2 regions of the Pseudoalteromonas sp. SM9913 genome follow, and region 1 is predicted to be linked to the other one. Evidence: riboswitches for the same ligand, from Rfam matches in the RefSeq annotation. Region 1 holds a riboswitch; the other holds the start of a gene.
The links. A riboswitch is a leader RNA that binds a small molecule or an ion and turns the genes downstream of it on or off. The one in region 1 is predicted to bind cobalamin.

Region 1 (4,198 bases):
TTACTGACAATTAACTGCGGAATAGTGTGTAATTGCGCACTAAGCTGTTGAATATTTTGAATAGCTAGTTGATTATAGCCCCCTAATACACTTTGCCCGTTTCCGGTATGCTGCACAATATTAGGGTTTGACTTAAATCCAGCTATGCTGGTGGTTAAAAAGTACAACGACTGCTGCTTTGTTAGTTGTTCATTTAATTGTTCAACATTACCCATGCCATTATGACTCAGTATAATATGGGTATTATTGCCTAGATAAGGTTTTACTTGAGCATAGGCTTGTTGCACTGCAAACGCTTTTACCGTGAATAAAACAATATCAAATTCAGGAGTTTGAGATAACTGCTCTTGTGAGATAAAAGTGGCGTTAATTTTTTCAGACGCAGCGTTACTGTGGCTGTAAAAGCGAGTATTAACTGTGCCTTTTCGAGTAAGTATATATATAGCGTGATGCTTGGCTAAAAAATGGCTAAATAACAAGCCAATAGCGCCATCACCTACAACAAGTATGTTAGCCATAATGCTTCTTTTTACGCAGTGTTAACAGGGCTTTAGCTAAAAAGTAGCTCGCTGCACCAATAAAATCGGCAACAAAATCGACCAGTGATGCTTGTCTGTAAGGAAGGCTATCTTGCATAATTTCTATTGCTGCACCGTAACCAGCGAGTAATAGTATTTGTGCATATAATGGGAGTTTAAACGCTTTATCCATAATAATGGCAAGTAAAAAGAAGATACCAAAATGCGCTACTTTATCAACATGCGGAAATAAGTTTGCCGCGCCCTTTACCTCTTTAGCAAATAAGAAGGTAAACGCAACAATACTAATTAAAAAAATTGCTTGGTAAACACGCCTTGTCACGAAAATTCCTAAAATCGTATAAAAAAGAAGCCTCAGTATATCAAACTAATTTAGTATCGCACCTGAACAAAATGCAGAAAAATGTAAAGATTTATCATTTTAACGTTATAATTGCGGCATAAAATTAAGATTAGATAGTTAGGAGAACGCTATGCCTTCATTTGATATTGTATCTGAAGTAGAAATGAACGAAGCAAAAAATGCGGTTGATAACGCCAACCGTGAACTAGAAACGCGATTTGATTTTAGAGGCGTTGATGCATCAATAGAGCTAAACGATAAAACAATTAAATTAAAAGCTGAAGCAGATGCTCAGGTAATGCAGTTATTTGATATTTTAGCGAGTAAAATCTCTAAACGTGGGATGGATGTTGCAAGCTTAGAGCTACAAGATATTTCTCGTGCGGGCAAAAATGTTTTTCGTAACGTTGCACTTAAACAGGGTATCGAAAAAGACATGGCTAAAAAAGTAGTAAAAGCCATCAAAGACTCTAAAGTAAAAGTACAAGCGGCCATTCAAGGTGAAGAAGTTCGCGTAACAGGTAAAAAGCGTGATGACTTACAAGCGGCTATGCAAGTTGTACGCACGGCAGATTTAGGTCAACCATTTCAGTTTAAAAACTTCCGCGATTAATTTATTGCCTCGAGCATGGCTGTATAGGTGCTGAGCTCAAAGGAATGCGTATAAAGCCAAACAAGTTATATTGTTTGGCTTTTTATTTTTGGAACTATGATAATTACCGAACCCCGAACCCCGAACCCCGAACCCCGAACCCCGAACCCCGAACCCCGAACCCCGAACCCCGAACCCCGAACCCCGAACCCCGAACCCCGAACCCCGAACCATGAATCTTGAATCTTTGGATTTTTAGATGTTTAGACGTCCGTTGACTTTTTTTAGTAAACAGATAACAATAGCAGCCTATTTTCAAGGTGCTTGCTAAACACTTCAATGGTGTGATTTTTTTAGTAGGATAATCGGGAAGTTGGTGCGTTTTCATTGATGAAGTCAATCCCAACACTGCCCCCGCAACGGTAAAGTTATGCTGTATTAAATTATGGTAACTGAGTCCGGAGACCGGCCTTGATTTAATCTTACTTACTAACATCTTTGCGGTGGGCAAAGATAGGGGACATGATGTTAAATAAAACCGCACTGGGTGTGGCCATTTCGGCTGTACTATCTATTTCTGTATCTGCTGCAGAACAATCAATCGAAACAATAACAGTAACCGCTAATAAATTTGAACAACCTATAAATGATGTATTAGCAAGTGTGGCAGTTATCGACCGCGCAGATATTGAAAAAGCGAATTATCGAGACTTACCTGCAATATTAAATACCATAGCTGGGATAGATATTGTCCGTAACGGCGGTTTAGGTCAAAAGGCAGATATATTTTTTCGCGGGGCCAGCGCTAAATATACCTTAGTACTGGTTGATGGTGTAAGAGTGAGCGATGCAAGTTCAGGTAGTGTGTCACTGACGAATATTCCAGTTAACAGTATCGAGCGTGTTGAAGTTATTAAAGGGGCAAGAGCTGCTATTTATGGCTCTGATGCGGTAGCCGGAGTAATTAATATTATCACCCGTAAAGCCTCAAATAACTCGCTTTCGGCTACTTTAGGCAGCCATAGCTACAGTAATTATCAGCTTGCTGGTGGGCTTGTAAAAGAGGCGCTTAGCTTTAATTATAATTTAGGCTACGAAGAGACGGATGGTTTTGATGTTACTGGCAAAGATCCAGCGGCTGAGTACACAAAAGATCATGATGATGATGGCTACAAAAATAAAAACATTGGCTTTAATTTAGCTTATGAGCTTGCTGAACTAGGCCAATTGAGCCTGCAATCTCAGTATAGCGAAGGCGAAGCACAATATGATAATGCATGGGGTAACGATGCCTACGACTTTGAAAATTACACCGCTAAGCTAGGCTGGAACAAAGCCTCAGATATATATAGCCAAAGTACTTCGGTGAGCGTTTCGCAAGAAGAAAATACCCAAACAGGTACCGATGTGCAGCAAGTGTATAGCACAGAGCGTGTTGAGTTTGAATATCGAGGGCTTTATACCCTTACTGAAGAACTTGATATATCGGGTGGCTTTAATTATTTATCTGAGGATTTATCAAACTCGTCAGCAACGTCATCAGAAGAAAAACGCGATAATAAGGCGTTGTTTATAGGCGCGTTTTATAGCCATAACAAATGGTTAGCAAATGCGGTTGTTAGAACCGATGATTATGACTTCCATGGCCGTGCAAACACTTACAGTACAGGACTTGGTTACAAAGCAAATAACTATGTAACACTACGTTTAAATCACGGTACTGCATTTAGAGCTCCTTCGTTAATCAATGCGTTTGTGACTAACAGCCCGTACTATTTACCAAACAATAATATTAAACCTGAAGAAGCCTTAAATAATGAGCTTGGTATAACTTTAGAAACCCAATGGGGCCGTTATGATATTGCTATTTTCGATAACCGTATCAATAATTTGATTAGTAATAATTATGATGCAGACTCAGGTAAATATATTGCCACTAACATAGATAAAGTATCTATGCAGGGATTTGAGCTGTCGGCAGAGTTTTCAGCGCTAGGCTTTGAACACTCGGTTAATTTTAGCTTTTTAGACGCTACAGATGAAAAAACGAATACCGATTTACCACGTAGACCTTCTGAATCGTTTAATTATCAACTCGCTAAAACATGGGGTGATTTTGATGCCAGCTTGGATATGCAATATCGCTCATCGCGTCCTTCGATTGCGTATTATGACTCGGAGCTCGCTGCTTATACGGTATTTAATATAGCAGCCAATTACCAGTTGCTAGATAATTTGTCGTTAGCTGCTCGAATAGAGAATATTACTGATAAAGAATATTTTACTGCTGCGACGGGCTTTGCTGCCAGTGGTAAGCTATTAGGTTATAACAGCGCAGGAAGAACTTTCTTTGTAGGGGCAAATTATCAGTTTTAGTCACTTATCCTAGTTGCCAAGGAACAAATAGCCCAGCTTATTGCTGGGCTATTTATTAAAAGCACTTTATTCCGATAAAAACTCGCTAAATTCGGTTTCAAACTTATGTAATTTGGGTGCAATTAAAATACTGCAATAGCCCTGCTCAGGATTTTCATTGTAATAGTCCTGATGGTAGTGCTCTGCGGGGTAAAAAGTGGTTGCTGGGCTCACCTCAGTCACTATAGGTTCGCTAACATGACTTTGCAGCTCTGCAATAACTGCCTGTGTTTGTACTTGTTGTTGCTCATTATGATAATACACAACGCTGCGGTATTGAGTGCCTATATCGTTACCTTGGCGATTTAG
Region 2 (4,198 bases), 1.5 Mb from region 1:
AAAATACAAGATACTTAAAAAGAATAGACTACCAATAGCCGCCGTGATCACCCCTATTGGCAGCTCTTGGTTAGCGAGTAATGAACGTGCCAGTACATCGACCCATACCATAAATATGCCCCCGACTAATCCGGTCATTAATAATCCAACGCTGCTGCCTTGAGAGATAAAAAAGCGCACTATGTGCGGCACCATTAAGCCAACAAAGCCAATTCCGCCACACATAGCAACCAATACGGCTGTGATCAATGAGCTTAAAATAAGCATTAAAATTCGAAAGCGATGCACCCGTACACCAAGCGTTGTTGCGCTTTCATCACCTAACAACATGGCATTAAGTTGGCGTCTAAAACCTAACATAATGACTGTACATGTAATGATGACCAAGGCAGGTAATAACAGTGACGGCCATTGCGCCCTAGCAAAACTTCCCAAAGTCCAAAATAAAATAGCCGCGACGGCCTGCGGATCGCTCCAATAAAGTAACAAACTGGTAAAGGCGCTAAATAAAAATGATAAGGCCACCCCAGCCAATAACATCGACTCAACTTGGGCGTTGCGTTGACTGCCAGCAATTAAAATTAATAACCCCATTGCTACTAAACTGCCAATTAAGGCTGCTGCTGATAACACAATGCCTGCGCCTATTCCAACAAAAGCCATTAATACTACGACTCCTAATGATGCTCCCGACGAAATACCAAACAAATAAGGGTCAGCCAATGGATTACGAGTAACTGTTTGTAATATCAATCCAGCAATCGCTAAACCGCTGCCGGCCAAAAAAGCCAATAACGTACGTGGCATTCTTAATTCAATAATAATGCGGCTGGTAAATGAGGCCTCGCTTGAAAAAGTTAAGCTATGGTATACATCTGCGAGCGAGGTAGGGGCAGCACCAAAGCTCAATGCCACAAATAAACTAAATACAGCGCATAACAGTGCAGTAATTAACGCCACACCATGGTTAGACATAATCGCCATGTTATTGGTATCCATAATAATAGGTAATATGGGGAATAGACTCACCATTGGACGCCGTTTGAGGGTGAGTATTAACTTGCGCGCAAACACCAAAAACCTCATCAAGCATTTGCTCGGTGATCACCTTATTAGGCTTTCCCGCGCTAGCGATTTCTCCGTTTTTAATAACCACTAACTCATCGCACATGGCTGCCGCTAAATTTAAATCATGAAATGAAGCAAACACAGTAATGCCCAAAGATTTAGCCAGCTCCATTAATTGAATTTGATATTTAACATCAAGGTGGCTTGTGGGTTCATCCATAATGAGTAGCTGTGGTTGCTGCACAATCGCTCTGGCAATAAGCGCTCGTTGCTTTTCACCGCCAGATAGTGAGTCAAATGACTGATTGCTATGAGATTCAAGCCCAACACGACTAATAGCCTGCGCTATTTTTTGTTTATCTGCTTGGGTGGTCGAGCTAAATAGCGTTTTATACGGGGTAAGCCCTAGAGCTACAACATCGAATAACGAGAGATTAAATTGCGACGGTGTTTCTTGTAGCACTACCGCAACTTGCTTGGCATAGTCTTCACTTTTTAGCTGCCAAATATCGGTATCGTTAAATTTAATGTCGCCTGCTGATGGCTGATTAAATCGATATAAGCACCGCAGTAAACTCGACTTTCCTGCCCCATTAGGGCCAATTAAACCAATAAATTTACCACGCTCAATGCTCACATTAATGTGCTTAAGAATTAATGTATTGTCCACTCGCCAAGAAACGTTGTTAACGGTTAAAAGCGGTAAGTTTAAAGAGGTGTGAGTGTGCAAAAAATTATCCTAGGCAGGGAAACACCCACACTCAGTACTAATACGTACCAAAAAGAAAATGAGTTAACCCGCTCGTTATATGAAGTTTTAAGGCATTTGTATCTGACTTACAGTAAAACTGATCACAGTTACGGGAATAGTTGAGGAGTTCCACCTCATTCCAAATGCTTGGCTATTATGCGCAGATAAGTAAATAATTTAAAGCAAAAAAAAACCGCACTCAACTGAGTGCGGTTAAAAGGGAGTGTTTTAACTAAGGTTTAGTTAAAACTTATATTCCATACCTAAACCTAGGTAATCTTGGTCAACATTGTTGTCCATATCAAAGCTTGAGTAAAAGCCAAATACTTTAAGGTTTTTGTTTAGCTTATGGTCAACACCTACCGATACCGCGCTTTTATCATCGCTGTCATCAAAATCCATTGTTTGGTATTGCACTTTGAAAGTGTTGCTACCCATAAGGTAAGCTGCATTCACTAAGTAACCGTCAGCCTCAGCGCTGCCATCTACTTTTTCTTGTGTTTGGTACATTGCGCCAAGTCTAAAATCTTCAATTTTACCTTGAACTGTTGCACGCACTACATCGTAACCATTTACTTCGCTATCAGCAGCAATGGCAGCATATACTGCGCTCTTTTTAAGGCCTGCATCACCGTAAGTTAACGCCACTGAGTAGCCATTTTTGGCATCTACGTCGTCTTCTGCAATAAATGACGCTAATACTTTAAAACCTTCATATGAGTTTGAAGCATAAGATACTGAGTTACCTAAACGATTTTCACCTTTAAAGGTATTTTTTATATCACCTTCAAGATCGTTGAAAAGATCTAGTTTCCCCTGCGCTTGCTTAAGCGCGGTGTCGTTGCGGCCTATTACAACCTGACCAAATCCGCCTTTAAAGCCCACATATTGATTACGCGCTGAAATATTGTCGTCATCACCTTTAGAATCGGCATCAGACACATCAACCTGAAATTCAAACTTATAAACCGCTTCTAAACCGTCTGAAATTTTTTCAGACCCTTTAAGTCCGAAACGAGATGCATTACTTTTAATTTCAGTAAACGATCCTTCACCATCGTCAGATGATTGAACGGTTACATTTGCTTTACCGTAAATATCTGCCTCTGCAAGTGCATTAAAAGATAAACCGCTAAGTAGGGCTAAGCATAAGCTCGATTTTGCAAATTTCATGTTATTTCCTCGATAATCACAATAGACTAATTTTTAAAACAGCAGCAGTGTGTCACCACTAAATGACAAAAATATTACAAAGGACACATTTTTGTCTTTTTAAGTTAATAAAACTGCATTAAATCTGAAATCAAAATAACATGTAAAATAAACTGCCTACCGACTACTTACTTTGTTTCAATAAACTCGGTGTCATTTGCGACAACAAATTAACCAAGGTTTCTATCAACTCTTTCTGTTCGTTATCTCTATGATAGGCAACAAATACATCTCTTGAGGTATTTTCTACCCCTTTTACATGAAAAAGTTCGCCTTTTTCTAAATGATCTTTAACTAATACCTGTGGAATAAACGCACTACCGCCACATTGCAGTATTAAATCAAGCGCTATACGCCCTGTACTGGTTCTAAAATAAGGCGGTGTTTTACCGGTAAACTGACGCGCATGCCAAAGAGAAAACGTGGTTCCCCAATCAACATACACATATTGATTATCAAAAAAGTTATCACTGGTTGCCGTATCGTAACCACTCACCGGAATAATAGGCAGTTCACAAATACGTTCAACCACAAGTTCATCAACTTTAGGAGGATCAAATAAAATAGCTAAATCAAGCGTACGCTCCAACAATAAGCGAGTGCTTTCTTGTTGCGCTTTCACTTCTGCCACCAGCGATACACCAGGCATCGCCGATACAATATTTGTAATACCAAACTGTAAAAATGCATCCCAAATATTAGGCGTACCTGCTAAGCTAATTTGCTTATGCATATTATCTGCAAGTGCAACATCCACTTTGGCTCTTTGCATCCCAGTAATAATCATTTGCGCATGCGGTAACAAACGCTCACCCGGTGCAGTGAGTTGAATATTATTACGCTGACGAATAAATAAATTTACGCCTAAGCCCTGCTCTAATTGGCGAATTCTAAAACTCACCGCAGACTGCGTTATATATAGGTTTTCTGCTGCTTTACCAAAATGGCGAGTTCGCACCACTTCAACAAATGTTTTTAATAAATCTATGTCCAATTTTTTATCCTCACGATAAAAATTTTTTGTTTAAAAAAATAGCGATTATGTCCCATACTCCAGCTAATAATTGGTATGAGGGTACAGCTATGAGCAATGATATTTCACTACTTCGTCAAGCATTCGTAAGTCAACGTCAATTTTATGATGACCAAAACTTTCCACGCGGATTT

Region 2: it holds a riboswitch for cobalamin, as region 1 does, so the genes downstream of both, PSM_RS12465 (ABC transporter ATP-binding protein) here and PSM_RS04020 (TonB-dependent receptor domain-containing protein) in region 1, are expected to answer to the same signal.

The regions. Positions count from the first base shown of each region.
Region 1 covers NC_014803.1:866,675-870,872, forward strand. The annotation lists gene PSM_RS04005 (ketopantoate reductase family protein) at 1-518, opposite strand, end outside; gene PSM_RS04010 (VanZ family protein) at 511-861, opposite strand; gene PSM_RS04015 (YajQ family cyclic di-GMP-binding protein) at 1,013-1,495, shown strand; cobalamin riboswitch at 1,797-1,962, shown strand; gene PSM_RS04020 (TonB-dependent receptor domain-containing protein) at 2,000-3,850, shown strand; gene msrA (peptide-methionine (S)-S-oxide reductase MsrA) at 3,917-4,198, opposite strand, start outside.
Region 2 covers NC_014803.1:2,716,979-2,721,176, forward strand. The annotation lists gene PSM_RS12460 (FecCD family ABC transporter permease) at 1-984, opposite strand, end outside; gene PSM_RS12465 (ABC transporter ATP-binding protein) at 986-1,798, opposite strand; cobalamin riboswitch at 1,875-2,012, opposite strand; gene PSM_RS12470 (porin) at 2,063-2,992, opposite strand; gene PSM_RS12475 (LysR family transcriptional regulator) at 3,156-4,025, opposite strand; gene PSM_RS12480 (DUF413 domain-containing protein) at 4,115-4,198, shown strand, end outside.